DNA from 3 places in the Paenibacillus sp. FSL F4-0243 genome. Region 2 is predicted to be linked to each of the others. Evidence: predicted binding sites of a transcription regulator. Region 2 holds the regulator's gene; each other region holds the start of a gene.
The links. The regulator Rex, encoded in region 2, represses fermentation and respiration genes when NADH is low (regulators of the CRP and FNR family bind a similar motif). The targets are predictions, from matches to a motif close to TTGTGAAATATTTCACAA.

Region 1: NSS87_RS11835 (DUF1641 domain-containing protein) is a predicted target of Rex. The motif match lies at 6,936-6,953, and genes of this name have one in related genera.
Region 3: adhE (bifunctional acetaldehyde-CoA/alcohol dehydrogenase) is a predicted target of Rex. The motif match lies at 5,760-5,777, and genes of this name have one in related genera.

Annotation. Positions count from the first base shown of each region.
Region 1 is NZ_CP150151.1:2,709,736-2,720,519, reverse strand. It holds gene NSS87_RS11870 (MFS transporter) at 1-729, opposite strand, end outside; gene NSS87_RS11865 (hypothetical protein) at 838-1,662, opposite strand; gene NSS87_RS11860 (DJ-1/PfpI family protein) at 1,687-2,268, opposite strand; gene map (type I methionyl aminopeptidase) at 2,284-3,030, opposite strand; gene NSS87_RS11850 (hypothetical protein) at 3,063-3,983, opposite strand; gene NSS87_RS11845 (SGNH/GDSL hydrolase family protein) at 4,349-4,981, opposite strand; gene NSS87_RS11840 (NAD(P)/FAD-dependent oxidoreductase) at 5,142-6,320, opposite strand; gene NSS87_RS11835 (DUF1641 domain-containing protein) at 6,360-6,803, opposite strand; gene NSS87_RS11830 (DUF2785 domain-containing protein) at 7,012-7,857, opposite strand; gene NSS87_RS11825 (nitroreductase family protein) at 8,118-8,735, shown strand; gene NSS87_RS11820 (hypothetical protein) at 8,843-9,463, opposite strand; gene dnaN (DNA polymerase III subunit beta) at 9,535-10,683, opposite strand; gene NSS87_RS11810 (hypothetical protein) at 10,684-10,784, opposite strand, start outside.
Region 2 is NZ_CP150151.1:4,801,329-4,812,112, forward strand. It holds gene NSS87_RS21390 (AAA family ATPase) at 95-1,597, opposite strand; gene NSS87_RS21395 (hypothetical protein) at 1,590-2,132, opposite strand; gene NSS87_RS21400 (DUF5590 domain-containing protein) at 2,541-3,059, opposite strand; gene NSS87_RS21405 (amidohydrolase) at 3,229-4,530, opposite strand; gene NSS87_RS21410 (redox-sensing transcriptional repressor Rex) at 4,517-5,170, opposite strand; gene dinG (ATP-dependent DNA helicase DinG) at 5,302-8,163, opposite strand; gene NSS87_RS21420 (hypothetical protein) at 8,300-8,941, opposite strand; gene panD (aspartate 1-decarboxylase) at 9,053-9,436, opposite strand; gene panC (pantoate--beta-alanine ligase) at 9,429-10,319, opposite strand; gene panB (3-methyl-2-oxobutanoate hydroxymethyltransferase) at 10,321-10,784, opposite strand, start outside.
Region 3 is NZ_CP150151.1:5,057,969-5,068,752, reverse strand. It holds gene NSS87_RS22655 (sensor histidine kinase) at 1-595, shown strand, start outside; gene NSS87_RS22650 (response regulator) at 615-1,943, shown strand; gene NSS87_RS22645 (sugar ABC transporter permease) at 2,061-2,981, shown strand; gene NSS87_RS22640 (carbohydrate ABC transporter permease) at 2,983-3,855, shown strand; gene NSS87_RS22635 (ABC transporter substrate-binding protein) at 3,988-5,451, shown strand; gene adhE (bifunctional acetaldehyde-CoA/alcohol dehydrogenase) at 5,852-8,473, shown strand; gene pflB (formate C-acetyltransferase) at 8,726-10,784, shown strand, end outside.

The sequences.
Region 1 (10,784 bases), 2.1 Mb from region 2:
CGTATCTACCCCATCAATATAGAGAAAGTAGGCGATCAAGAATACAAATACTACTTTATGCTGTCTGACATTTTTAAACGTGTCTCCCAGTCTTATAAAGCTATTAATGACCGGTTTGGGTTCAGGTTCTATGTAATATCTTTGCTGCACATCCTTGATCATAGGCATGGTCAGCAGTCCCCACCAAAGGGCAGTGATTATAAATCCAATCTGATAGCCGATTGATTTATCCATCCCCATAAACAGAATCAGCAGTAGGCTGATACCGAATGGAATAACGCTGGCGATATATCCAAAAGCAAACCCTTTTGAGGATACTTTATCCATCCTTTCATCCGTGGTTACATCCACCAGAAAAGAATCATAAAAAATATTGGCCCCGGCAAATCCTATGACTGACAAAATATAAAATACAATCAATAACTGCCACTGCCCACTCGCAGGTGCAACGAAAGCCAGCGAAGCAGTAGCTATCACGCCGATCAATGAGAAAAATATGAAGAAGCGTTTTTTCTTATCCTTATAATCTGCCATCGTTCCTAAAATCGGGCTAAGGATGGCCACCAGAATACTCGCTATGGAATTAAAATACCCCAAATCCATGCTGTTGTTAACATTCGAAAACATCCCAAATACAATAGGCAGTAAAGCCGTTGTAACCGCCATCGAATAAGCCGAATTTCCACAGTCATATAAAATCCATGATTTTTCCTCTTTACTTAGTTTCATCTAACAGCCACCTTTTCACCTAGTTCCTTCTGTTATATCACTTAAGCATATGTGGCATGTTAAATGCATGTAAAACTACACTTCATAATTCCACTGGAGAGCTGATCCTCATGTCCTCTCCTGTATTGTCAAACTTTTAAGGACCTCAGCAACCTGTAGAGCATACTTTTTACTCAAACGTGACTTACCAAGATTACTCTTCACAATCTTAATCATTCGGGTATCTCGGCTCTTAGCGAATTTCTCCAGCATGGCAAAGCCCGCTTCAGGTTCACTCGCCACAAATACACTTAAGCTGTATTCAAGCCCCTTAGATAATACACGAAAATGCTCAGCGTCCTCATATTGCACTTCCCCACTACCCATATTTTCCATGATTCGAGTAGCCAACTGAAGACAATAAAGCGTATTCTCTTTCTCTTTTAAAAGAGGAGGATGCGCTAACGCTGCTACAAAAGCTCTTTGTTCAAGCCCGTTCGCACCCTCCTCCCACATGTCGATCAACTGCCTGATAAGGGCAAAACCATCCTCCCCTATACTTTGCAGCGCCATAGCAGACGCTTCACGCATCCTCCATCTGGAGTCGTTCATGGCTGTCTTAATGATGCTCTGAATCATAATTCGTTGCTCTTCTTCAGCGTAGCTGTAATAAGCGCCCAGCGCTCTAACCGCACAAAACGGCAGAAACTCACGGGGATCATTCACCCCAGCTTCTGCCTCTGTAAGATTAGCCCAGGAATTAAGAAACTCCCAGTCTGTCTCTGTTAGTTTAGGATGGGCAAAATGTTTGGCAAATTTGCCTGATAGCTCCAAATTCACTCGTGGTCCGGGAAGATTGCTCTCCTTCATCAGCAAATCTCTAAGCTGTACCCACTGCTCCTTATCGCTTACCCATTGCTGAAACAGCATATCAATCATTTTTTGTCCAGCCATCTCTGGTCCCTCCGGTATTTACCTTTAGATTTGAACAATCCCCTGCATCTCGTATGGATAATCAATCTGCTTTTTTACCGAATTCATCGCTGCTTCTCCAGCCAAGCGTGAAATCAGATATAACCCCAGATCAATGGAAGTGGACACTCCACCACCTGTAATCACATTACCATCATGCACAATACGGGTCTCCACAACTTCTTCACAGTAAGGTTTTAGTAATTCATAGGCAGATGGATGGGTAGTAGCTTTCTTCCCTCCTAGCAGCCCCGCAGCCCCAAGCAGCAGTGAGCCTGTGCAGACAGATACCTTATAAGGAACATTGTGAGCACCAGCAATCCACGAGACAAAACCTTCATCATAACGAAGTTTCCGTGTCCCCATCCCTCCAGGTACAAATACCATGTCATACTCCGAAAGCTCTGGCAGCACTTTTCCAGCCTTAACTGTGAAACCTAACTCATCCGTCACTTCCTCCGACGCTGCACATATATCCCAAGACAAATTTTTGCCGATTTCAAATTGCCCCAATCGATAAATAACATCATAGAACCCCGCAAAATCTAAGAACGTAATCCCATCAAAAAGTATAAAGGCGATTTTCAATTTCGCACTCTCCTCTTATGGCTTGGTTAGGATAATAGGCTCACCTTTAGTCACAATAATCGTATGTTCAAACTGTGCTACCCGGCCATTGTCTACGACACTCAGTGTCCATCCATCCGACTGCTGCTCCACGTAATCTGCTCCAGTAGAAAGGAAGGGCTCAACCGTAATCACCTGTCCCTCTTTTAACACTGTAGTCACTCTTGGATTGTAGAAAGGTAAGATTTCAAAAGGCTTCTCATGCAGTGATTTGCCAATCCCGTGGCTGCACAGATTACGTACCACTCTATAGCCGCGTTTCCGAGCTTCGAGTTCCATCATTCTGCCAATCTCATTGACCTTCATCCCTGCTCTCAGATGATTGATCACGCTCATCATAGTTTCCTCTGCACTCTGGCATAGTCGAAGAATGTCATCATTATAAGGTGGTAGTTGAAACGAAACTCCGGCGTCCCCATAATAACCATTCAGTTCAGCAGATACATCAATATTGATCAAATCACCAGCATTAATCACTCTAGGACCAGGAATCCCATGAGCAACCTCTTCATTCACACTGATGCAGGTGCTGCCTGGAAAATTATACGTTATCATTGGGGCTGAAGATGCTCCGAATTCCGCTAGAATTTCAGCTCCAATCTTATCAAGCTCCGCTGTTGTCATACCTGGAGTTACTTTCTTTTTCATCTCGGCGATGGTATGTCCTACTACTTTCCCTATGGCTTTAAGCCCTTCTAAATCTTGTATGGTATCACTCGTCATCTATCACACATTCCTCTCACTTCTGGTATGAATCACTTGTCTAACTTCTGAAATGCACTTCCATTCCACTGGAAAATATCTTCCATCTGTTTACCGGCTACAGTATCGTAATAACTTCTCTTGAAGCTATGATCATCCACTTTATCAAGCTTTATCGAATACCCCTTTGGACTGCTGATAAATAAATCAGAGCCGAGTTTGATCCCTAATTCCTCTATAACGTTATTTTTTCTAAGCGTAAATAGCTTGTAGAAGTAACCGTTACTGGATCCGTACTGACCAATCGTAAAATCCGGATCGCCGTCGCCATTATAGTCCTCAAACTGAATTTGAAAAAAATCATTAAATATTATGGGATCCTCAAAATGTTCACTGAGTGGAAAGCTATTCAAAGTTCTCCCTTGATTATCGATAAGAACAAGCCCAAATCTGCCACTCCAATTCCTTCCCATCAACGGACCTGGTATTGTCCAATCCTCACTGTAGGTTCCATCTAAAAGCTGCAGATTCAAGAATCCAGTTCTATTAGTTAAGGGATAGAGATCATTATGTGATATCGTTACTGGCCCTGTAACCTTAACAGAAGACTCCAGCGACTCCGTCTGTTCTATGTTCGCCTGATCTGCTGTTCCATAGATGAGTTGTCTTATTTGATCTGCGTTTTTCACCGGAATAGAGTAGCCCTGACCACCATTCTCAGCTGTAGTAAATACTCCTTTATAACCGGGTTCATCACCTATTGCTATGTAATAATCCTTCGAGTAGCCATCACCATAAACAAGTTCCATTTTAAATTCAGGGGCCCAATCCAGCTCCCCCGATAATTTATTGCTCTTGTTCATAGCCTCCGAAAGCGCCTTAATCAGAGCGGAGTCCTTCAGTATTAGGGTCTCAAAATGTTCGGGTCGATCAACTTGGTTCTGATCACTAGTTGTTACAGGAGTTAAAGACACTCCGGCGATCCACCTTGCATTGATGAAGCCCACCTCATTCTTACACCCGCTTAAAAGAGCAACCAAGAACAAGGGTACAACCCATAGTAATTTCCTAATGCGAACCACCTCCAAGAAAAGAAACATAACCTAATTATAACAGCGTCCATAAATATAAAGAAATCGACTTTCCGAACCATTACAAGCATAAACGCCTTCGGCTTCCCTATAAGGACGGCAAGTGTTTAAGCGAGAAATATAAGGATAATTTATAGCATGGAGCATATAAATTCTTATATTTTTAAAAAAAGACTATAACCTGCTCCTTTAATGAGTGGTTCTAGTCTTATAAAATCAAGTAAATATGTAGTGATATGATCAGACGATTAAGCTTGAATTGCGCTAACCGTCTTAAGCCAAGCCTCTGCAATAAGTGCATGGCCCGCAGGTGATGGATGTACTCCATCCGGAGCCCAATAAGCAGGCTCTGCTTTCACGGATGCCGCAGCAAACAGGCCATCCAACGGAACAAGTAATGCACCATATTCACGTGCCAATTCACGAACAATGTGAATTTTAGGGTCCAAATCCTGGCGCCAAGTTCTACGATCTTCTGGGACAGGCAACACAAATGGCTCGATTAAGACTAAATTAGCAGCCAGCGAATGCTGCGTGCGTTCGATCAGGTCACGATATGCAGCTTCAAATTGTTCAGGCGTTGTTTCTTGACCAGAATCAAAGCGGCGCCAAGTGTCATTTATCCCAATATATATGGACACCCAAGTCGGCTTCAGATTCAGGCAATCCTTCTCCCAGCGTTCCTGCAAATCTACTGCACGGTTGCCGCTAATTCCACGATTATAGAACGTAAGATTCTTCTCAGGATATAAATGCCCCAGACGAGCGGCGACCATCAATGCATAACCTACACCAAGCGATGAAGCATCATCATAATTACGACCCCAATCCGTTATACTGTCGCCTTGAAACAGAATGACATCGTTTTGTCGGAATAACATCACGTAATCCTCCCCTATTTTCCCCTGTTAATATTAGCCAATATAGTATATCAAAAATGAATACTACGTACTAGGACAATCATTAACAATTCATGGTAGAAACCACTAGAGATCAACAAAAAAACCTGCTCAAATTAGAGCAGGTTTTCCAATAATACAATTAATAAGCTAAGCTAAACAATCCTTTAATGTGGGACAAGTAACGAATATTACTTGCTTCCTTCATCAAGGTTGCAGGCAATCCTTTTAGCGGAGTTGAGCTAGCACCAACGATGGCTACACCGTCTTTACGACCTAAGCTCGCAAGCGTACCTGAGTTGATCGGACTAAAGGATTCAAATGATTTATCCTTCAAGTATGCATAAAGATTGTACCCGATCAATTCGCCCATTTGCCAAGCGATTTGTGCAGTTGGTGGATATGGACGACCATCTTCGGCAAAGACAACGGCGCTGTCACCAGCAACGAATACGTCTTTGTGTGATGTGGATTGCAAGAATTCATTTACCGTTGCACGACCACGGTTCACTTCAAGACCGGACTCACCAATCAGTGGATTTCCTTGTACGCCGCCAGTCCATACGAAGGTGTTAGCAATAATTTTTTGACCATCTTTCAAGTCAATGACATTATCCGCTACATTCGTAACAGGTAGTCCTGTCAAGAATTGAACACCACGTTTTTCTAAGCTTGCCACTGCGCGTTCGATCAATGCATCTGGCAATACTGGTAAAATCTTAGGGCCTGCTTCAACCAGCATCAGTTTAATTTCTTTAGGATCCACGCCATATTTCTTAGTGAGTGTTGGCAACACATCAGCGATTTCACCAACAAGTTCAACACCTGTTAAGCCACCGCCACCGATTAGGATGCTTGCATCCGCTGGATTTTTAGACTTCGCATATTCACGGATACGCTCATCAATATGACGATGAATTCTGTTAGCATCTGCTGCCGATTTCAAAACCATACTGTATTGCTCAAGACCTGGAATGCCAAAATAAGCCGTAGTGCTTCCAAGACCCACAACTAAAGCATCGTAGGACAATGTCACACCATCAGATAGTGTAATTTGTTTGTTTTCAACAGAAAAAGAATTCACCTTTGCAATTTTCAGGTCGATATCTTTACCTGCAAAAAGCTTAGCTAATGGCATAGCAACAGCACCTTCTGCAACACTACCCGCTGCAAGACGATGCAATTCTGTAATAATTTGATGTGTAGGATATTGATTAACGACTGTAATTTTAGCTTCGTCCTTCTTCAGGTACTTGCGTACAGTTAAGGCGCTTAGTAGACCACCATAACCTGCTCCTAGAATGACAATATGTTTAGACATGATGTTTCCTCCGTCCTTACGAATGAGATATAAAAAATATTATTTCTGTTGACTGCGTTCGCCGGCAACTTGAAGATAAGCATTTACGAAACGGAAAAGCTTCTGTGCTTGTGGATCTTTCATCATCTTCATAAGACCAAATACACCGATCACATCGCTATTTTCATTCGCACGATCTTGCGCTTCGATCACTGTAGCTGCCATATTCTTCGCCGAATGCACCACTGGTTCAGCAAGTTCTTTAATTGCACTTACCGTATCACTTTTCAAGACTTCATCCGCAGCAACAGTTTGAACAAAGTCATATGACTTTGTGAGCACGCCGACAAGCTCTGTTAATTTTGGCAACTGTTCCACTAAGACAGTTAACGACTCCTGAACTTCAGGCTTCAATAGCTGCTCTAGAACATTCATTTGTTCTTGAGTGACAGCTAATTTTGGTGATTCTTGCTCAGGTTGTGTTTGAGTGATTGTTTCTGACATATCCGAATCTCCTCTGCAAATAAGCTTTGCTGCTTAATAGTAATAAAAAAATAAAAACTTATAACGCCATATTTCTATTATAGCACTTATCAAGTTATAAATGTCACAAAGTTTTTGATTTTTTCTAAAGTTTTGTGATTTTTATTACATTAAAATAAATTAGTCATAATTTTCGATATTTTTTATACATGCATAGATGATTAAATGCTTATTGTGTAAATTTATTCAAATTCATCTCCGCTTTCAATAAAACCTCGACCATTGCTGGATTGTTCTTTAATGGTAGCAATCTAAAATACAGAGAACGAACGAAATTTTTGGTGTTCACACGAGCAACGTACTGGCCACGGCTTCTCGGCCACCCCCCACATTGCTCCAAGTTGCGAATCCAGTCGACAATGGATTGTTGTGGAAGTAAATGATGATCTATCATTGTAGCTACAATCGTAGCGATCCGTTCATCTTCTTCGTCTCTAAATATGTGCTGATCGTTGTAAAGCATCCTTTGGATGACTGCCAAAACCTCTTCCCTTATTGCAGCATCACTCTCCGAGCAGAGTACCAGTTCATCCAAGGCATCTGCGCCATGGGCTGCAGCATGAGCCCAGCCTTCTTCTGGCATAAATCCTCGTAAATCCTGTTCTTCCTCATAATATCTAATCAGCGCTTCCTTCACATTTGTAAACTCTGCGCTAGCTAAAAAAGCCTGTTCCCTATGCCGCTGAAGAATCAGCGCAACGATCAGTACCGAAAACGTTCTTGTGAACACAGCCTGATCTTCTTTGCTGCCAATGTGATAGAACAAATGCTGCTCGTCAAGGAGAATCAAAAGTAGTTCACGAAGCTCCGCATCACTAAACCATTGTTTCTCGTTAATCCATTTGTAGAAGGTGGAATAAATCAAGTCGTCTCGTAGCTTCGGCTGCGGATCTCCTATGTACTCAAGCATCAATTTCACATAATCCCTTAATTGTTCTCCACTTCTAAGCTCGTAATCGTTCTCTTCAATTCTTTGCAAGTCTTTTATCAACTGCTCTCTAGTATCGTTCAACATTCCCACCCTTTCATTAATAAAAGCAATTTAAATTTTTCGTATCCTAATATCCTAATTTACATCCCAATATTTTACAACATAGTAATTATTCTTCGACATTCCAAAGTACTTAGAGAGCTGAATGTAAATGAAGTGAATTTAATCATTGACGAATATAATTAACTGTGCTATTTTGAGTTAGTAACTAATAGTTAGTTCATTTATAAATATCACTTATTTATAATTAACAAGCAAATACATAATATATGGAGGAATAACTCATGAGCGCTTTTACAGATTTGATTGAATCCCGCAGGTCTGCTATGAATTTTGTTGAAGGGGTGAAGATCCCTCAGAATGAACTAGAGGAAATGTTCTCTTACGCCAGATTGGCTCCATCTGCATATAATCTTCAACATGCCAATTATAAAGTGGTTGCTAATGAGAATTTAAAAGAAGAGATTCGTAAAGCGGCTTACGGTCAATATAAAATCCACTCCGCCTCAGCGGTAATAGTGGTGCTCGGGGATAAGAATGCTTATCTAAAAGCCCCAGAAATCTTCGGAGGACTTAAAGCTTTAGGGGCTATGAGTCAAGAGGATTATGATGCAGAGATAGAAACGATTAACAATGCATACAAAGGAAATGATGCTTTCCAAAGAGATGAGGCTATTCGGAATGCTTCACTCTCTGCCATGCACTTCATGCTGATTGCCAAAGATAAAGGCTGGGATACCTGCCCGATGATCGGCTTTGATCCGGAAGCGATTCAATCCACTTTAAATCTACCCGATCATATGGTACCGGTTATGCTGATCACTATCGGAAAAGACAAGAAACATAAAATCAGACCACGTGGCTATCGTAAACCGGTCAATGAATTCGTTGAATTTATCTGAGGGTTATTGGAAGATATCGATAGATATAACAAAAGCGTTTCATCCGATATTTGAAGTTCGGATGGAACGCTTTTTTACTAAGGATGTGGAACTTAAATCTTTCTTCACTACTTAGCATACTGAAGAATTGCAATTGCTGCTCGTTCCCGTCGTTCGGCGTTCTCACTAACAAGAGCTTCCTTCAAAATATCGAGCGCCATTGATAATGTCTCTTCATCCACATGCATTCGATTACTCACCGCTTGCTCTGAAACAGAAGAACCTGTAATCCACAGATCCACACGAGCACTAGGCATCGGCCCCTTATACTGTTTGACCACTCCACTATCGCTAAGAAACTCTTTTATCCCTGCGTTTAGATCGGTTATAGGAAGACTTTTCAGCCAAGTTACACCACGTCGATGGCATGTACCGATGTCTGGCGCGTCAAATAATTCATTGTAAAAATAATCGCCAAGATCTCCTAGATGTACCCAATCGCCATCACACACCAACACATAATCGCCATCCTGCATCGTATGTACAAAGAGTTGAATGGCTTGTATATGTTCTGTAAGCTCCAACTCACTGTATTGGTATGTATGAATCATCCGATCACGGAGCTCCACTTTACTGATGTTCTCCAAATCCCCTATTCCGGGATATCCGATACTCACATAATTATCCTCTAAAAATGCTGTGATTCGTTCGGTCCCATGCGGTTTTGATCCCATCTGAAACAGATTCATAGATCATTCCTCCAAGTAATTAATATAATATTTTTCCAGCAAAGAGAACTCTTCTTAGCAAGCTCATATGCCTATCCTCCATCCTGCGTCCTCATTGGTGTAATTAAAAAAAGTGTGGATGAAGTCATGTCTACAGGCTGTATCACCAGTGGTCTTTCTTTTCCAGCAAATTTTATTCTAAGCGTCTCACTATCGATCGCCCGAAGGATGTCTCTGAAATATTTCCCGTTAAAAGCTACTCGAAAATATTCACCTTCTAGATACTCCAATGGAATCTCCTCTTTTGCCTCACCTACATCGGCGGTCCTGGATATTAAATGAAGTATACCGGAGGGATATACACCGAGCGTTACACTTTCACCAGCCAATATAGCAATACGTTCAACCACACGCAACAAACGCTCTGTCTTAACGATCACTTCGGATATATATACTTGTGGAATTAAATTATCGACATAGGGATAAGTGCCCTCAAGTAGCGCAGACTGAACCCTCAAGCCATCAGAAATAAATCTGATTTGTTTCTGACCTATCTCGATTTGGATGCTGCTGCCCTCATCATCGTTTATTATTTTTAAAAGATCCTCAAGGGTGCTGCCCGGTATAATGACATTTAAAGGACTTGCTCCGTAATCTTCTACGTGTTCAACAATATGCTGAGCGAGGCGGATGCCATCAGTGGCGACTACGCGAATAATTTGATTATCTATTTGAAGTGAAACACCTGTGAGCACAGGTCTAGTCTCCAACGAAGAGACCGCAAAAACCACATGTTTAAATATTTGCTTCAACAGTGTGTTCTTCATACGTATCTTTTGAGTATTTGGATGATCCATGTAATGGATTCTTGGAAATTCTGCAGTGTCCATCCCGCATAAACGAAACTGAGTATTGCCCGATTGGATATTTAGAATCAATGTCTCTGCGATTTCCAGCCTAATTAATCCAGGGTCAAGCTTGCGGATGATCTCATAAAAATAACGTGCGGGCACTACGATCTCACCTGGTTTGTGTACAATCATCGAATCAATCTTCACAGGAAGCTTATATTCAATGGTCATTCTTATATTGCTGGCTGTTAAAGTCAGACCCTCCGCTTGCGCCTGAAAATGTATTCCGGAAAGAACACGGGAGGAACTATTCGCGGATATAGCTTTTAAGACTGCTTGTAGTGCAGTGCTAAGAGAATCTTTTGACACATGGATTAGCAAAGACCTCACCTAACTCTCCTTAGATTCCTTTGCAAAATGTGCCTCAATAATGTTCCGAAATACCTGGGAGCGAGATACGTTCTGTTCCTCACAGGCCTGCTCTATCTCCT
Region 2 (10,784 bases):
TTGTACCTTGTCTGTCGCAAAAATTTATAAAGCCCGACATATAATGATATCTTAGCATGCCTGAAAAGTAAAAAAAAATAACCAGCATAAATATTTATGCTGGTAAAAGGACGCTGTCACGAAATTGACATCGAAATTGCTCTCCAGAGAGTACTTCTTCCTTCATTAAAATGTCAAGAGAGTAATCAAATACATTTCGTTGCTTTTCAAGGTGCTCACGAGTGCGCGTCATCAGCTCATCCAATATCTTACTATTTTCCTTCATAAGCTCTTCAGTGGTAACCATTTCCAGCTTAGCAATACCCAGCGAAGTTAAACCTGACTTCATCATCGTTTCCACAATATTCAGCGCCTGATCGAAATCACCGCGTGAACCTGTGCTTCGTCCACCATAATACATTTCTTCAGCAGCTGCTCCACCAAGTGCAATCATAATCTGATCTTCGAGATAATCTTTGGTGTACAAATACTGCTCTTGCTGAGGATTATGTCGCACATAACCAAGGGCTTGCCCACGCGGAGTCAGCGTAACCTGACTAACGCTTCCGGGACGAAGGAGCTCTGCCATGATGGCATGTCCCAATTCATGAATGGCGACTCTCTTTTTCTCTTCGTGATTTGTTTCTCTATCCGTTTTTTCACCCATCATTACCTTGTCAATCGCCATCGACAGATGCCGCTGCTCAACTTTCGTCAAGTCCTCACGCATCATATAAATCGCAGCCTCATTCATGACACTTTCAAGCTGAGCACCGGAAAAGCCATAGGCTTCTTCAGCAATTTTGTCGAGACTCACATCTGGATGAAGAGGTTTATTCTTCGCATGCAATTCCAGAATCGATTTGCGGCCCTTTTTGTCAGGCATGTCCACTTGAATATGACGGTCGAAGCGTCCAGGACGTAGCAATGCCGAATCAAGCATTTCTTTCCGGTTTGTTGCAGCTACCAGTAGAATACGCGGTGTTTCGTTATTATAAATACCATCCATCTCAGTCAACAGCTGATTTAAGGTCTGATCATATTCACGCTGCTGTCCGCCTTCACGTTTACCGCCAATTACGTCAATTTCATCAATAAAAATAATGGCACTCTGTTTATTTTCCTTAACAGCACGGTTACGAGCATCCTTGAACAAATCGCGGATCCGGCCGGCCCCGACACCTACATACATTTCTACAAATTCACTGCCTGATGCAGCCACGAATACAGAGTTTGTATAATGCGCAGCTGCTCTGGCCATAAGGGTCTTACCTGTTCCTGGAGGGCCAGTGAGTAGAATCCCTTTCAAAGGGCGAATCCCAAATTTACTGATCTCCTCATGCCGGATCAAAAAATCAAGTGCCTCACGAAGCTCTTGCTTCGCATTATCTTGCCCACCTATTTCTTCAAAAGTGAGCTTTGAAGGTCCTTCCTTCTTGCGTTTCTTTCCAGCACCAGCGTTCACTGTAAGCCCACCACGCAAATGAGCAATTATAAGTAGTGCAGTGAGCATCCCAGCTGCTATAACAATCGGGAATATATTAATACCTAAAAAAGCCATGAAAATAAACAGTACAGGAATAAATCCGAGTAAAATTTCTTTAAGGTACTTAGGCATTATTCCATACCCCCAAGGTCGCAGGTTTTCGCGGCAAAATAATAAATTTGCTTTCTTTTCCATTACTCAAGCTTACGTACACATTGTTGTCGTCGATATCAGTAGATGCTATCACATCTTTAAATTCCGTATTTTGCTGTTTCAATCTATCAAGTTCTGTAGGTATAATCGTATATTTACGGCTCTCCATGGCTTCAGCTACAGAGAACATCGCTTTATCCCAGTAATCATCCAATAGTTCACTTGAATTTTGCTCCACATCGAGTTTAAGTTTACGTCCTTCAATCACTGATTTTCCTTCTTTGGATACATACGATACTAGATCACGTAAATTCGTGCCCGGCTGCAAATCAAGTTTCAAAGTGACCTCATCGCGGTTAATACTAATATGTGAAGTATTTACTCCCTCAAATCCGGTTACAATCTTTTGGAGCGGTTCCTGTAAAGCAAACTGACGATATAAAAAGAATCCTCCGAATAATAGCATAGCCGACAGTAGAGACGTTATCAGTACAGGTACAAGACGTAATTTCAAGAAACGTCCTCCTCTCAAAGATGAAAAAATGTAAACAGAATGATCCAAAGTCATAGCTGCTAAGAGCTCACCAGAGCCTGACGTTCTACTAACACTGTTCTAATTACAAACAGTAGTATATCACAGGTGTATATACTATATTGAAAAAAAGTGTGAAGATATTTAAAATTTTATTTTTTAATTCTTTCCATTTTATTTAATTTATTGATTTAATTCGACAAAAAAAGGGCTGTTACTCTTAAAATAACAGACCTTTTTTCGTATGAATCTTTAAATCCCAATATATAAATCCACTCTTATAGTATATCACAGTTCGTGTACTAATAGTATATCAAATAATATGTCATTTTAAAAAACAAGCGAACCATAAATGGTCCGCTTGTTTCTCTTATAATGCCTTTGTTTAATTTAGCGGCTAGGTAAACTGTAACCTTCACCCATTTGAGCCCCATCCGAGAACCGATAAAATTGATAATAATATCGACCGCTTTGTTTATAAAAAAGCTGCCAAGCATACTCCCCGTTATATACTCCTGGCAACAACCGCTCAATGCTGATGTCCGGAAGATCGGCTTTTATAAGGCTACGCATTTTCGCTTCAGAGGTCCCTTTACTTAGTTCTTCAGCATATACTGCGTCGGTTCCTTCAGCAAACTTCCCGTCTACAGTAAAACGTACCCAAACCATCAACTCGGTCCCGGCTTCATTCTTCCCTGTTAAGACCCAGTACACCGCATTTTCATCCCACACGGATTTCTGCGCTTTGGTTACCTCTGTCAGACCAGCACTGGTTTTAGCGACATCCTTAGCGATATCTCGCTCGTTCCATTGATCTTTCATAATATAAGCATAGAACTGGATAAGTCCAAACAGAAGGAGCAGAATCAGAACTGACCCCAGGAGGATCCATTTTTTCCTTTTCTTCAAGGTACAGCTCCCTTTCTAGTAATATATCTTTTTTGATTATATAACACACCTGTGTGTTTATCCAAAGTTTCATATCCAATTCAATGATCTAATTATCAGAAACACAAAAGGCTGTAACTTTGCAATCGCAGAAAGTCACAGCCTTTCAGTTATTCGTTATGATCTTAGACTACCGTTTAAGCAGTCCATCAAATGATTCTTGCGCCTTACGACGGATTGCTTCCTCATCTAGCGTTACACATTCTCCATGTTTTACAACCTGTTTACCATTCACCCATACATGCTCAACATCCTTGGCACTGGCAGAGTATACAGCATGAGACAACAGATCTGTGTGTGGTAGCAAATGCGGCTGGTCTATATCAATCGCGATAAAGTCCGCTTTCATGCCAACAGCGAGTCTACCCACATCATTTAAAAAGATAGACTTTGCGCCATACTCTGTAGCTATACGCAGCGCTTCCGGAGCTGGAACAGCCGTCGGATCACCACTTACACCTTTATGGATGAGGGCTGCAAGACGCATCTCTTCAAACATATCCAGGTTATTATTGCTTGCCGCACCATCTGTACCCAGTGATACCTTCACACCAGCCTTTAGAAGATCCGTAACCCGAGCCACTCCACTAGCCAGTTTCAGATTACTTCCTGGGTTATGAGACACGCCTACATCATGACGAGCCAGTATCTCGATCTCTTCATCATTCAAATGAACGCCATGTGCAACAATAGACGGACGTGTGAACATTCCAAGCTTCTCTAAATGCGCTACAGGCCGAAGTCCGTAATCCACCACATTCTGCTCCACTTCGCGTTTGGTCTCGGACATATGGGTATGCATCGGTAAATCCAAATCATGTGCCGCTTGAACAAACTTAACAAAGAAGTCCGGTGGGCAAGTATATGGGGCGTGTGGCGAGATCATCGTCGTAATTCTACCATCAGCCTTACCATGCCAATTTCGTGCAAAAGAAATCGCTTCCGCAAGCTTGTGATTTTGTACTTCCTCTGGGCATAATCCGATTACGCCTCTCATCAGTACAGAACGAATGCCTGATAATTCGACTACCTCTGCTACTCGATCCATATGATCATACATATCCAAGAAGGTTGTAGTACCACCTTTTAGCATTTCCAGTACCGACAAGGAGGTTCCCCAGTATACATCTTCTCCAGTGAATTTCGCTTCCATCGGCCACATCTTCTCTTGAAGCCACACCTGAAGTGCTAAATCATCTCCATAACCACGAAGCAATGACATTGCCGCATGGCCATGTGTGTTTACCAGACCTGGCATAAACAGCAGACGACTGCCATCAACAACTTGTACATCATCTTCCATTAAAGGCTCTTCTTTTCCTATGTAAGTGATCAAATCATCTTCAATAGTCATATATCCATTCAGAACCGGCTCATCCGTTCCCGGAATAAGAAAACGCCCGCCCTTAATAATCGTTTTACTGCTCTTCATTTCCGGTTTCTTCCTTTCCGTCTTTCAAATAATAAGCAAGGCTTTGCAAATCCGTTGTAAAATCGGCAGCATGAACCCGGATATTCGATGGTGTTTTTAGAATCACTGGTGCAAAATTCAAAATCGCCTCAATGCCAGACTCAATGAGAATATCTGCTACATTCTGCGCTTCTGAATCAGGCACAGTAATGATCCCAATTCGAATACCTTGCTCACGAACCGTCTGACCAAGCTCCTCCATCGGTTGAACGGTAAGAGAGTTAATTTTCCGCCCTACCTTAGGTGCATAGGAGTCAAATATAGCGGTAATCTTCATAGTATCTTTCAGATAAGCATTGTAATTAGATAATGCATGTCCAAGGTTACCGGCACCTACTAAAGCCACATTCAATTGTTGATCCAGCTTCAGAATATGACGGATTTTTTCAATAAGATAAGTTACGTCATACCCGATACCTTTTCTACCAAAGTCTCCAAAATAAGCTAAATCTTTACGAATTTGAGCAGGATTCAAATCAAGTTTTTGTCCTAGTTCTTGTGAGGAAACGGTTAATATTTCACGTTTCTGGAGATCATTCAGGAAACGCAAGTACACAGGAAGTCTGCGAACAACGGCTTCTGATATTTTATCCGATTTCATAATTTACCTCCTAATTTAAGTGATATTCTGTTCAAATCCTATCGAAATTTCTGCACCTCGTCTCAATGAAGAGCGGTATTCTTATACCGCCCTTCATTGTAGAGTGATTAATTAGAGGGAAGACGCCCTTTTCAAGAAACGCCTCCGTCCTCCAACCACTCCGCTATTCGAGGAACCATTTGATCCGTAAGCATATGCTCCATTTTCGGGCCAGGCAACGAATACAGGAAATACTTCCCATAGTGAGATTCGATCACCCTTGTGTCATACACAATAACAATACCCCGATCTTGCGCTGTCCGCACCAGTCTTCCAAATCCTTGCTTAAAGCGGATAACTGCCTGAGGAACAGACAACTTCATGAACGGATTCTTCTTCTGGGCTTGTAATAACTCAGACTTCGCTTCCGCTAGGGGGTGATTCGGCGGTTGAAATGGAAGCCTCACGATAGCCAAGCATGTTAATGCTTCACCCGGAATATCTACACCCTCCCAAAAGCTGCTTGTTCCTAACAGCACAGAGGCTGCACTGTCCTGAAAACGGCGGATCAGCTTACTACGGCTGCCCCCCTCCACGCCTTGACCTAGCACCGTGATCTCTTGTGAGGCTAGAGCCTCTTTCAGAGGATCATAAACCTGGCGTAGCATCTTGTAAGAAGTAAACAGGACAAGCATCCGCCCACGTGTTGTAATAGCTGCTTCTGCTAGTGACTGTACGAGTGTATCGACAAATCGGGCATCGCCTACACTCCCCTTCACACTTGGGAAATCCCGCGGAATAACTAACAGCGCCTGCTCCCGATACTTAAAGGGAGAAGGCAGGAGTGATGTCATCAGACGCCCCTCTTCCGCAGCTTCATTAAGTCCGAGATTATCAATCATAAACTGGAAAGATTTATCCACAGAGAGTGTCGCCGAAGTTAGTACGATACTTTTCTTCTTGTCGAAAAACAGCTCCTTAAGCTGATTACTAACATCAACAGGAACGGCATACAGCTGTAGCGATTTACTGCGATAATTTCCATTCGCCTCCAGCCAATATACTACATTCTCATCATTTAATCCCATAAAAAACCGTACTTGCTCACGTATAGAAGCTAAATCCTTAAATAAGCCGCTAATATCGGTAACTAGGCTATCTGAGGAAGATTGACCTTCTTGATCTCGCATCTCATTAAGCATTTTATCACCTTTACGGATAATTTCGCTTAATGTCAGATTCATAGTATTCTCTAAAGCAACCAATTCATCCCAATCTTTCGGTTTACGGGTAGGAAGTAGCCGCATGACTAACTGGCCGGCTTCTCCCGCCGCTGCATCGCTGCGTTCCGGCAAGAGGCTGAATAGTTTATCACTAAGCAGATCCCAGGTTTCTTTTACGGTAAGAAGGTCCGGATAGATTCTATCGATCACTCCGCTCCATTCAGAAGCTTCCTCACTGCCTGATGACTGAAGCATTTGGCGAAGTGTAGGAAGTTGGCCATTTCGACTATCCTTATAAAGACGCGATAGTGTATGTGCCACCGTGAAATGCTTCATATGCATGCCTAAATGCTTGCCAGCCACGTCCTCCAGATGATGGGCCTCATCTATTACAAGATGTTCATAAGCCGGAAGTAGTTGATGCCCAGCCTTAACATCTGCGAAAAGCTTAGAGTGGTTCGTAATGACCACGTCTGCAATACCAGCTTCATGCTTAGCCCGATGATAATAACACTTACGGAACCAAGGACACGAGCGACCCAGACAAGAATCGGTATCGCTTGCCACCGTCTCCCAAAAATCTCCGCCACGTCCACTTAGATTGAGCTCTTCGTCATCTCCTGATTCACTTTGTGTCAGCCAAACGATCATCTGAGCCGCAGTAAGCGCATCTTCCCTCGGACTTATAAAGTCTTTTTTATTAATTTTATGTTCGAACTTACGAAGACACAAATAATGCCCTCTGCCCTTAAAAATTGCAGCTTTAAATGGAAAAGGAACTACCTGCGTTAACAAAGGAATATCACGCTCACGCAATTGATCCTGCAGATTAATAGTATGAGTGCTGACCATGACTTTTTCATTAGTGCGTACGCTTTGGTATATGGCAGGCAATAAATAACCAAGGGATTTACCGGTTCCTGTCCCTGCTTCGATCAATAGATGCTTATCTTCGGCAAGTGCCGTCATCACCTCATTGATCATAATATCCTGAGCTTCTCGGCTTTCATACTGTGGCAAAGTTTCCTTAAGTCGTTTCGTTACTTCATCCATATAATCTGTAAAAGATAAATTGTGTAGTGGATTCTCAGCATGCTCGTCTCGAGGTGGAGCTAATTCGTTCCAGTCTCCTACAGCAAGCGCTAATTGACGATAGAAAGTCAGATCACCTTCGGGCTGAAGCGTCTCCGCTTCCCGTTCACGCAGCAGACCATCAAAATACCAACCCAGATCACTATCCTCTTCCGTAAACAGCTCACAGAGTCTCTGAATCGTCAGCAGAGGCAAATCGTAGAGCTCCTCCAGACATTTCAGCAATACAAGAGCAGTTGCGAGTGCATCACTGTCTGCCTGATGCGGACGATCGTGCGTCACTCCAAAATGTGCACTAACTGATCCTAGTTGATAGGATGTGAGGGAAGGAAAGCAGATTTTCAGAAAATCAATCGTATCTAAAATCCGCCCTTGAAATGGTAAATACCCACATCGGTCTAAAGCATTTTGCAAAAAATGGAAGTCAAATGCGACATTATGCCCTACAAGCACAACATCATCCAAGAGTGGGACAAGCTCCATCATCATCTCATCCAGCTCAGGTGCATCCTTTACATCATCATCGGTAATCCCCGTTAGACCAGTTATAAAAGGAGGTATCGGCGTTCCGGGCTTGACGTAGGAACCATATACCCGGGAGATGGACCGGTCTTCTTCTATAATTGCAAGGCCAACCTGGATAATTTCACCCACGGATTGGGTTCCCGTTGTTTCAAAATCAAGCACGGCAAATTTCATTATAATTCTATTCCCTTTCAATTGAGACTCTTAATCAGCATAACAGAAGTTGCGAAAAAAGGCGATGCACACCACTGGTTCAGGGGATGCATCGCTAGAATGAAAATGCGGAATAATAAACCGTAAACGTAATAATTTACAATAATGAAACAAGCTGATTTCCGAAATGAAGCTTACCTCCTCGGCGGCGGCAAACCTCCAAATTAACGGTTGGTTCAGGAAGTGCCGGGTCAAGTTGCAAAGAAAGGCCAAACAGCTCCTGCGCTTCATTGAACCGTTCTTGAGAGGCCCTGATGCAACCTAAAGCGTTATAAACCATTGCCTTCAGCTTGGTTTCCCGTATCAAACCGAGCATATGGTTCAGATGGCTCCAAGCAGCTTCCCCCTCCCCTTCCTGCAGGTAAGAGATGGCTAAATATAATCGAGCAGCCAAGCTATCCGGATATTGCACAATAACTTCCTTAAACTGTTCAATACATTTTCCATACATCAGCAGCTTATAATACCCCTGACCTCTAACAAAAGTATCCATGCACAGCTCGGGTGCTTCCTGTTCTGGCACTTCCTCTTCAACCACAGTCGTAAAATCTACACTTTCACGAAAGTGACTTAGCTTCTCTGCAAAGGCCAGCCATTCATCCATCACTTTATCACTAAGTCGATGCAGCATATTATAATTGCATAAAAGCTCATTCCGGCGGGCACCCTCCGCTGTAGGGTAATCTGTAACGATCTCCTGAAGCACCTTGTTCATTTCAGCAAACAAATGTTGAAACATGGGCTATCCCCCCTTACTGAAGATGAAATCAGTTCAGCTTGCCTGACTTCATTTTCTGCGAGAACGGGGTCTTTCATCCCTGCCATTCATTACATGGCGTAAGTCCATAATTTAAGCGATTGTAGCATGCAATTCATGATCAGCCAGCTTCACTGGTCTGTTGTTCTCATCCACGAATACCACCGTTGGCTTATGCGACTCCAGTTCTTCCGAAGACAACATCGCATACGAAATAATAATTACTGTATCTCCCGGTTGAACAAGACGTGCAGCTGCACCATTTAGGCAGATCACACCACTGCCGCGAGGCCCTGGAATAACATAAGTTTCTAACCGTGAACCATTATTGTTGTCCACGATCTGCACTTTTTCATTCTCAAGAATATCTGCCGCTTCCATTAAGTTCTCATCAATGGTAATACTTCCCACATAATTCAAATTCGCTTCTGTCACCGTCGCACGGTGAATTTTGGATTTCATCATATGTCTAAACAAGAGCGGCAACCTCCTTTGGAATAAATACATTATTGTCAATTAATCGCGTTCTGCCAAACTTCACGGCAAGCGCTATAATAATTTCCCCATTTACATCCGTTAATAAAACTTCGTTCTCTAAGCCTTCCAGATTAGGGAAAGTCAGTATTTCCGCATAATCAATGACCGCCAAAGGAGAGCTGGAAATAACCGAGGTCAACAATTCCCGCACTTCAGCAACGGTTGTTACTTTTCCTTCTTCAATGGACTGACGTGCTTCACGCAAGGAACGAGATAACACCAGTGCTTGAGAACGTTCCTCTGGAGATAAGAATACGTTACGCGAGCTAAGTGCAAGTCCATCTCCTTCACGAACGATAGGGCAAGGTACAATTTCAACATTCATATTCAAATCAGATACCATTCTGCGGAGCACAGCTACTTGCTGAGCATCCTTTAGCCCGAAGAAAGCATAATCTGGCTGCACGATATTGAATAGTTTATTAACAACTGTTGTCACGCCATTAAAATGCCCTGGACGCGAAGCCCCACAAAGTCGAGTGGTAAGCTCTGATACCGAGACAGTAGTCCGGGTAGGCTGCGGATACATTTCTTCCACACTGGGGATAAATACAATATCGACACCTTCGCGTTCCGCAAGCTCCAAATCACGCTCTTCATCGCGCGGATAGGAATCATAATCCTCATTCGGTCCGAACTGCAGCGGGTTCACAAATATGCTCATAACGACCGTGTTGCTCATTTCTCCCGCCCGCCGAAGCAGACTGGCATGTCCTTCATGTAGGTATCCCATGGTTGGAACAAACCCAATCGGGGTATGTCCACCTTGTCTCATATATTCCAAAGCTTCGCGAAGTTGCTTAATGCTTCTGACGACTCTCATCTTATTCCCCATCCTTTCCGGCACCGCCGTATAAAGATTCCAGAACGGTTTCATCTGCTTTAAAAACATGACCTTCATCTGGGTACGAGCGATCCTTCACTTCTTGCACATATTGGCTGATACCCTCACGAATCAGGCTACCCACATCTGCGTAGGTTTTGACAAAACGTTTCTCACGGTAGGGTGAGGCATAACGCAACAAATCATGGAAAACCAATACCTGTCCATCACAATAACGACCTGCACCAATCCCAATGGTCGGAATGCTCAGTGCCTCAGAAATTGCTTGTGCTACTTCTTCTGTCACCAGCTCCAGTACCACTGCAAAAGCACCTGCTGCTTCAAGGGCCTTAGCTTCATCCATCAGACGTTTTGCATCTTTGGCGTCCTTACCTTGAATGCGGTAGCCGCCAATCATATTTACCGATTGTGGTGTAAGTCCAATATGCCCCAGCACAGGAACTC
Region 3 (10,784 bases), 260 kb from region 2:
AATCAACCCTCATTTGCTTTACAACACCCTAGAGAGCATTTATTGGAAAAGCTCTTTAGAAGGAAATGTCGAATCCGCCGAGATGATCAAGGAATTGTCCAAATTAATGAAGATCAGTCTTAGTCGGGGAAGGGAGCTGATCAGCCTTGAAGAAGAGCTGGAGCATGCAACGGCCTATATCAAGCTACAGCAGCACCGTTATGATTATGTATTTCAAGTTGTGATGAATATTCACCCGGATACGAAAAGCAACCTAATTCCAAAAATCACGCTGCAGCCATTAATAGAAAATGCTATTATTCATGGGGTTAAAAATATGGGCGAGGATGGTGAGATCACCATCACAGCAGTGTGTGAGGATGAAACCGTTAGGATCTCTATTGAAGATAACGGCTATAAGTCTGTTGACTATGAAGCCATAGAAGCTGTATTGAATGATGAAAGCCCCAATCCCACTAGCGGTTATGGTATCCGCAATATTAACCAGCGTATTCATTTACATTTTGGCTCTGATTATGGCATCAGCTATACCCCTCGTACAGAAGGCGGAACGCTAGTAACAGTTAAGCTTCCGAAATCGGAGAATCAGGACTAAGGAAGGGGAGCATGCAGATATGTTCAATATATTGGTTGTGGATGACGAACCATTGATTTGTAAAGGATTGAGCAATTTATTAGCTTCATCCGGGCTGGATATTTCTAATATCTATACAGCTAATAGCGGATTTGAAGCACTAGACTGTATACGTATGGAGGAAATTGATCTGCTCGTTACGGACATACAGATGGGTGCGATGAGTGGAATTGATTTGATGCAGCATGCCAAACTAGCCAAACCATGGGTACAGACCATCGTGATTTCTGCTCATGAGACGTTTCAATATGCTCAAATGGCTGTTAGGCTCGGGGCAAAGGATTATTTAATCAAGCCTTTGAATAGTGAGCAGTTTTTGGATTCGGTCCGAAATGTACTCCTTAAGATGGGGAAGCCCTCACCAGAACTAGATGTCTTCATGTCTGGAATTAACGAAAGCTTTCGACTGGAAGAGCCGCTGCCGGAATATAGCAAGCTCTTGAACGAATTGCTCATTGACCCTGGAGTTGTACTAGCTGAAGGAGATAACCTGCTGAAGCTGGATAACCTGAAGCTACAAGGGCCGTATTTTTCCGTCTTAAAACTTAAGGTACCACTGACTGGAGTAAACCAGGAGAAGCAGTATACTATTCGGGACAGACGGCTTCTTTGTTATGCTGCGCTGAACATTGCCAAAGAATTAATGGATCAGGAATGGAACTCGATAGCCTTTTATGCGCCAGATGGAGAAATTACGATCATTATTCAATGGGATGAAAAAAGCTATGAGGATTCTTCTGCCGGCCAAATCAACAGGCTAGACATACTTGGTCGTAGTCTTCATTTTAATATCCATAAGTATTTACATCTGAATGTGGTCATTGGCATTAGCCAGATTTTAAAGGGGCTTTCGTTTATGGCCGTGTTGAACCGTCAGGCCTCTAATGCAATTCTCTGGAATAATGAGCATAGTGACCATTACGTGTTCTATTATGGGGATTTCAACTGGAACAGTTACACGAGTGATCCTTCTGTAGAAGAACTTCATACGCATAGCAATCTGATCGTACAAAAAGCAAAAGAATATATTGACGAGAACTATGCGCAAAAAGGACTGACGATTCACGATGTGGCTAAGAAAAATCATGTTAGCCCCAATTATTTGAGCTACCTATTTAAGAAAAATACAGGTTATAACCTGTGGGAATATGTAATTAAGCTCCGGATGGAAGAAAGTCGGGAGATGATTTTGAATACCGATCTTCGCAGATACGAAATTGCGGAACGTGTGGGTTATGAATCGCCCGAGCATTTTAGTAAAATTTTCAAAAAATATTATGGGATTAGCCCCAGTGAATTGAAGAAGTAAAAACACTCATGACTTCGGTAGATATAGACATGTTCAGTACAACCCTCATTTCCTACAATTTAAGGTAGGAAGCATTTTGCGAAAAATGCTGATAGAACAATGGAATGAGGGAGCCTGATGAATCAAACCGCAGTAGTAACCGAAAACCCGGCGACGCTGAAGGGGACACCGTACAAGCAAAACCGCTGGAAGAAAAACTTTTGGGGATATATGTTCCTCGTACCTGCCGTAATTGTTTTTATTATGTTCTTGTGGGTTCCAATTTTTAAAGGCTTACTGTACAGCTTCTACCATGTTGATTTTGTGAAAGGTAATAGCTTTGTAGGCTTTGAGAACTACAGTAGAGCACTTAGTGATCCAGATGTTTTGACCGCATTAAAGAACACTGGGTATTACATGTTTCTATGTCTTATTATCGGTTTTTGGGTTCCGATTGCTTTTGCCATCATGATCTCGGAGCTGAGAAAGTTTGGGGGCTTTGTACGTGTAGCGGCTTACCTTCCTTTCGTAATGCCTGGTGTGGTTCTCTATGGACTGTGGAGATGGCTTTATGATCCGGTGGGCCCGATTAATGCGTTACTAGGCACAATGGGTGTGGATCAGGTTGCCTTCTTAACAGATACAAGATGGTCGATGATTTCCCTTGTGTTTATGGAAACATGGCAGCAGTTCGGATCAGGGATGCTAATTTACTTAGCTGCTGTACTCAGCATTCCAAGAGATTGGTATGAAGCCGCTGAGATTGATGGAGCAGGTATATGGGCACGTATAAAGTACATCACATTGCCTTCACTGCGTAATTTAATCTTTTTGATGCTGATCCTGCAAATTATTGGTACTTCACAAGGATATCAGTCACAGATGGCGCTGCTTGATGGCGGTCCAAATAATACTACGCTTACCTATGCGCTGTTGATCGTGAAATATGCATTTACAAGACTCGATTATGGAACAGCTACTGCGCTTGGCATGTTAATGTTCATTGTCCTAGGTGGTTTGGGCATTTTACAGTTCAAGCTTAACAAGGAGGACTACTAAGATGAAGAGCGCAGATAGAGGAATTCTTTCAGAACACGATTTGAAAAAAACAAGTAATAAGATCGTTTATGGTTTGATGTGCGTCGTTATTTTGGTTATGGTTTTTAGCATGCTATACCCGATTTGTATGACGTTATTCAACGGGTTGAAGTCGAATCAAGAGGTGAATTCATTCCCGCCGCATTTTTTCCCTCAGGAATGGCACTTCAGTAATCTTAAAGATGCGATGAATTACATTGATCTACCCATGTTCCTTAGAAACACCATTTATATCTTTTTAGGGAATATGGTCGTGACGCTTGTCGTATTGGGAATGTCAGCTTTTAGTATTTCTCGTATGAATGTTCCTTACAAAAGAGCTATTTATTTCTTCTTCCTGATGACATTGTTTATTCCGGCGACCAGTTACATGATCCCGAACTTTGTCAATTTGAAAGAGCTCGGATTGCTGAATCAGTATGCGGCTTTCTGGTTGCCAGCGGGAGCGAACACGTTCTACTTTCTATTGTTAAAGAACTTTTTTGACGGGATTCATCCAGAAATCTTTGAAGCAGCACGAATTGATGGGGCCTCTGAGCCGAGAAGCTTTTTCTCCATTGCCGTGCCATTATCCATTCCGATTTTTGCTACATTAGCGATCTTTATCTTTTCTACTGCATGGAATGACTGGTTCTGGCCATCTCTGGTTATGCACAGTGAAGAGAAATATACGCTTGCGACAGCCATTTATAAATACGTTATTAATGTGAAGGCACTCAATACTAATATTAAATTTGCAATCCTGTTTATAGTATCCTTGCCTCCAATCATTGTCTTCTTAATTTTCCAGAAATTCATTATGCGTGGGGTTGCTTTGTCGGCAGTGAAAGGATAAGCAATTATCGACGAATTTATCCACGGATCGTAAACATGCACATGAAAGGAATATAAATGCACCTCGTTTGTAAACGGTTTCTAATTTATGATCGATATGTAAGATAATTATGAATTGAAAAGGGGAGTTTCAATGCGTAAGTACTCTAGCGTTCTACTAAGCGTACTTGTAGCCGGATCGTTGCTATCTGCTTGCAGCGGCAACAATAACGGAAACACAGCGGGGAACAAAGGCGGGGAAGCATCTGCTGCGCCAACAAATGCGGTAACGGATAATACAGCAACCGCTACGGATGCACCAGTGGATGACATTACTCAAAGAAAAGTGACGATCAAGATTCACTATCCAACACCTGACCTGACTGAAATAAGAGCACAGGAAGACGACAAAATCAAACGTTTCCAAGAGGTATATCCGAACGTAGAAATCGTTAAAGACGACTGGCAGTACAATGTAAGTGAAATAGGAATCAAAATGGCTGCGAATGAAGCACCAACCTTCTTTAATACTTTTGCTACAGAAGCTAAATTCCTGGTTGAAAAGGGCTGGGTTGCTGACATCACAGATCTGTGGAACAAATATGAATTTAAAGATCAAATTAACACCGTGCTTCAAAATCAATTTATTATCGACGGCAAAGTTTTCGGAGTAACACAAAAAGGTTATGTAACAACCACTATGATCAACAAAAAAATGCTGGATGAAAAAGGCGTAGCCATTCCACCTATGGATTGGACTTGGGATGATATGCTGAATACGGCTAAAGGTGTAGCCGATGCCAAAAAAGGGATTTCCGGTATTGCTCCAATGGGTAAGGGGAACGAATCAGGTTGGAACTGGACCAACTTCCTGTTTGAAGCTGGCGGAGAGATTCAAAAAATTGAAGACGGTAAGGTTATAGCTACATTTAATTCCGATGCTGGCGTTAAAGCACTGGATTTCTACAAGAAACTTAGATGGGAAGCTAACGCGATTCCACAGGACTGGGCACTTGGTTGGGGCGATGCTGTAGGTGCGTTCCAACAAAGTCGTACAGCAATGGTAATGGCCGGATCTGATGGCGTTATCGAGCAAGCGTTGAACCAAGGTGGACTGAAACCTGAGGATGTGCTTACGTATCCTATGCCAGCTATGGAAAAAGGCGGAAAACACACAGGGGTACTTGGTGGTGACTATCTAGTAATTAATCCAAATGCTACGCCAGATGAACAAGAAATGGCATTCCGCTACATTACTTTTGATTATTTCTCTGACAAAGGTTTGGAAGCACTGGATGCAATTCTTCAACAACGTACAACCGATGGCAAATACTTTATCCCGCCGCTCTTAGACTACTACTCAGCTGATTCTGAGTTTGGTAAGAAGACCAAAGCGGTTTATGACAAGTACACAAATGTATACCAATATAGCCCTGACATTATGGGACTTTTGGATGGTAAACCTGAAGCTCAATACAACACACAGGACTATTACGCAACCATGTCCAATGTTATTCAAGAGCTGTTTTCCAAAAAAGGAACGGATTCCAAGAGCCAGCTAGAAGCAGCAGCTAAAACAGTGCAAGAGAAATTCTTTGATACGATTAAAGCGGAATAGTCTAATGCAAAAACCGGCCCCTTTGGGGTCGGTTTTTTGTTGTGAAGATTTATAAATTTATAAATCTTCAGAAATAGTGATAATCAATTGGAAATTATTACAGTGTAGGGAAATCGTAATTGACTGTGATGAAGAGAATACGTTTTTGTGTACTGATTATAGATATATGGAATAAAAAGGAGCTGAAACTTTGCTTATTAAAGTATAATTCTAAGATTTAAAGGGTTTTATAGCACATAATATGGTAAAAAGACTATAATATGATCGAATGAAAGCGCTTTGAAAACAAATCAAAAAAACTTTATACTTTGTGAAAGATTTCACTATACAAGGTGGAAATCATGTGATAAGATAAATGTGTAGAGAAAAACAACTAAAAATTGACAGGAGGACGAGGGAGATGGCAGTTAAGAACGAAGTCGCCGCCCAAGTTAAACAAGTTACCGCTGAAGAGTATATTCAGAATTTAGTGGATAAAGCAAAAAAAGCGCATGAGGCGTTCATGGCGCTAGACCAAGAGCAAGTTGACACAATCGTTCATGCAATGGCGTTGGCTGGACTCGACAAACATATGTACCTCGCAAAATTAGCCGTAGAAGAAACTGGACGCGGCGTATACGAAGACAAAATTACGAAGAACATCTTCTCAACTGAATATATCTGGCACGGAATTAAATACGATAAAACAGTAGGCGTTATTGAAGACAACGCTTATGATAGCTTCCAAAAAATTGCTGAACCCGTCGGAATTGTTATGGGTATCACACCGGTAACCAACCCTACATCCACCACGATGTTTAAAGCGTTGATTTCGATTAAGACACGGAACCCTATTATATTCGGTTTCCACCCATCTGCGCAAGAGTGTAGTGCAGCTGCTGCAAAAATTCTTCATGATGCTGCCGTGAAAGCTGGCGCTCCTGAGAACTGTATCCAATGGATTGAAATGCCAACAATGGACAAGACAAACGCATTGATGAACAACCCAGACGTTGCTCTTATCTTGGCAACTGGTGGTTCTGCAATGGTAAAAGCAGCTTACAGCTGTGGTAAACCAGCACTTGGCGTAGGCCCTGGTAACGTACCTGCTTTCATTGAAAAGAGCGCGGATATTGATCAAGCCGTAACGGACATTATTCTTTCTAAAACATTTGATAATGGTATGATCTGTGCTTCCGAGCAAGCTGTTATTATCGAAGAACCAATCTTCGATCAAGTGAAGAAAAAGATGATTGCTAATGGCTGCTACTTTGTGAATAAAGAAGAAGCTGCCAAACTGACTAGTGGAGCAATGAATGTAGATAAATGTGCGGTTAACCCAGCAATCGTAGGTCAATCCGCAGTGAAGATTGCTGAAATGTGTGGCATTCAAGTCCCTGCCGGCACAAAGATTCTGGTAGCAGAACTTGAAGGTGTAGGCACTAAATATCCACTTTCCGCTGAAAAATTAAGCCCGGTTCTTGCTTGCTACAAAGTTAAGAATGCAGATCAAGGTATCGAACGCGCAGCTCAAATTGTTGAATTTGGTGGTATGGGACATAGCTCGGCTATCCACTCCAACAATGAAGAAGTAATCATGAAGTTCTCTAACCGTCTGCAAACAGGACGTATTCTCGTTAACTCGCCTTCCACACATGGTGCGATCGGCGATATCTACAACACTAATATCCCTTCGTTGACTCTGGGCTGCGGATCTTATGGTCGTAACTCCGTGTCGCAAAACGTTACAGCAATCAATTTGATCAACGTGAAAAGGGTGAATCGTCGTACCGTGAATATGCAATGGTTTAAAGTACCTGACAAGATATATTTCGAAAAAGGCGCTACTCAGTACCTGACCAAAATGCCTGATATCACACGTGTCGCAATTATCACTGACCCAATGATGGTTAAGCTTGGATATGTTGAAAGAGTTGAACATTACCTGCGTCAACGTCAAACTCCTGTAGCTATCGAAGTGTTCTCTGAAGTTGAACCAGATCCATCGACAACTACAGTTGAAAAAGGTACTGCAATGATGAACAGATTCCAACCGGACTGCATTATCGCACTTGGCGGCGGCTCCCCAATGGATGCTGCAAAAGGAATGTGGTTATTCTATGAACATCCAGACGCAGACTTTAATGGTCTGAAACAAAAATTCATGGATATCCGTAAACGGGTATACAAATTCCCTAAACTTGGTAACAAAGCTAAGTTTGTAGCGATTCCAACAACTTCGGGTACAGGTTCGGAAGTAACATCTTTCGCAGTTATTACCGATAAAACAACTGAACAGCACACTAAATATCCTTTGGCTGACTACGAGTTAACTCCAGATGTGGCTATCATTGATCCAGAGTTCGTATACAGCTTGCCAAAAACTGCTGTTGCTGATACAGGTATGGACGTATTGACACATGCTATCGAAGCTTATGTATCGGTTATGGCGAGTGACTATACTGATGGTCTAGCTATTAAAGCGATCCAACTGGTATTCCAATACCTTGAAAAATCGGCGCTGGAAGGCGACAGAGTAGCACGTGAGAAAATGCATAACGCATCAACACTTGCTGGTATGGCCTTTGCCAATGCATTCTTGGGTATTAACCACAGTTTGGCACATAAATGGGGCGGACAGTACCACACTGCTCACGGTCGTACTAACGCGATCCTTATGCCACACGTTATCCGCTACAATGCTAAAAAACCTACGAAGTTCGCTTCGTTCCCTAAATATTCGCACTTCGTAGCTGATGAGCGTTATGCTGAAATTGCCCGTATTCTGGGATTGCCAGCTCGCACAACTGAAGAAGGTGTAACTAGCCTGATCAATGCTATTCGCGATATGAATAAAAAATTGGGCATCGAAGAATCGTTCCAACAACTGGGCTTTGATCCTAAGGACTTCGAATCCCGCGTAGATTATTTGGCTGACCGTGCGTTTGAAGATCAATGTACAACTGCCAATCCTAAGCTGCCACTGGTTTCTGAGCTTGCTGATGTATACCGTAATGCGTTCTACGGAAGATTTGATAATTAATAAATGGTTAAATAGAGAATAGGATAGTTGTGGACTTAGATAAAGGTGACAAATATCACTCGAAAGGTGATATTTGTCACAGTGTTTTTATAGAAAATAAACTAGAATGTTTATATAAACAACGGTCCCACATATGAAATGTTGATTGTGAAATTTGGAACAACCACATCTTTTGGGGATCACGAGACACGGGATCAACCTTCAAGCCCGCGATCTCTACAAATATAATAAATATAGATGGAGGGATTTAGCATGTCGGTGATTGAAAAAGAAGTAAATGAAGTGAAATCCGGTTGGAGAAGCTTTACAAAAGGTAAATGGTCCAAGAAAGTTGACGTTAACAACTTTATCGCTAGTAACATTAAGCCTTATGAAGGTAACGAAGAGTTCCTCGTAGGTCCTACTAGTAACACAACTGAACTGTGGAAGATTATTTCCCAACTGAGCAAGGAAGAAAGAGAAAGAGGCGGCGTATGGGATGTTTCCCTAGATACTGTCTCCACAATCACTTCACATGCTCCAGGCTACATTGACAAGGACAAGGAACAAATTGTAGGCGTGCAGACTGATGCTCCTTTCAGACGTTCCATCCAGCCATTCGGCGGGATCAAGATGATGGTTGATGCTACGAAGGCTTATGGCTTCGAGCTTCCACAAAACATCGTTGACATGTTCACGAACATTCGCAAAACGCATAACCAAGGCGTATTTGATGCATATACACCAGACATGAGAGCAGTACGTAAATCCGGCGTTATCACAGGTCTTCCTGATGCTTACGGCCGTGGACGTATTATCGGCGACTACCGCCGCATAGCTCTGTACGGTATTGATTTCTTGATTAAAGACAAAAAGCAACAACTAGCTGAGCTTGAAGTTGATTCCATGACAGAAGAAGTAATTCGTTTACGTGAAGAACTGTCCGAGCAAATTCGTGCACTGGGCGAATTGAAAGAAATGGCAGCTGCTCACGGCATGGATATTTCCAAACCGGCGACGAACTTCAAAGAAGCTACTCAATGGGTATACTTTGGATATCTGGCAGCAGTTAAAGAACAAAATGGTGCAGCGATGTCCCTGGGACGTGTTTCTTCCTTCTTAGACATCTATGCAGAACGCGATATTGAAGAAGGTACTTTGACTGAAGAACAAGTACAAGAAATTGTCGATCATTTCGTAATGAAACTGCGTATCGTAAAATTCTTGCGTACACCTGACTATAATGACCTGTTCTCTGGAGACCCTACTTGGGTAACTGAATCCATCGGTGGTATGGCTGAAGATGGAACCACTCGTGTTACCAAGAACAGCTTCCGTTTCCTGAACACCCTGTACAACTTGGGTCCAGCTCCAGAACCAAACTTAACTGTACTTTGGTCCGAAAGATTGCCTGAAGGCTTCAAAAAATATTGTGCTAAGGTTTCTATCGAAACTAGTGCAATTCAGTATGAAAATGACGATCTAATGCGTCCATACTGGGGTGAAGATTATGCGATTGCATGCTGCGTATCTCCAATGCGTATCGGTAAACAAATGCAGTTCTTCGGCGCTCGTGCCAACCTGGCAAAAGCTTTGCTGTATGCTATTAATGGTGGTAAAGACGAAAAATCCGGAGCACAAGTTGGACCGGAATTCCCAGCTATCACTTCTGAATATCTAGATTATGACGAAGTAATGAAACGCTTCAAACCGATGATGGAGTGGTTGGCTAAGACTTATGTTAACACTTTGAACATCATTCACTATATGCATGACAAATATTCTTACGAACGTATCGAAATGGCACTGCATGATCGCGACATTCTGCGTACAATGGCTTGCGGTATCGCTGGTCTGTCCGTTGCAGCAGACTCACTGAGTGCGATTAAATACGCGAAGGTTAAACCAATCCGTAACGAACAAGGTATTGCAATTGACTTCGAAACTGAAGGCGAATTCCCTTGCTACGGTAACAATGACGATGCTGTAGACAACATCGCAGTAGAATTGGTTGAAACCTTCATGTCTATGATCCGTAAACACAAAACATATCGTGATGCTGTACCGACTCAATCGGTATTGACCATTACTTCGAATGTAGTGTACGGTAAGAAGACAGGTACAACACCTGACGGACGTAAAAAAGGCGAACCATTCGCACCAGGTGCTAACCCAATGCACGGACGCGACAAGAAAGGTGCTCTGGCTTCACTGAACTCTGTAGCCAAACTGCCTTACTCCGATGCACAAGATGGTATCTCCAATACGTTCTCTATCGTACCTAAGGCACTAGGTAAAGACGATGAATCCTGTAAGTCTAACCTGGTACACA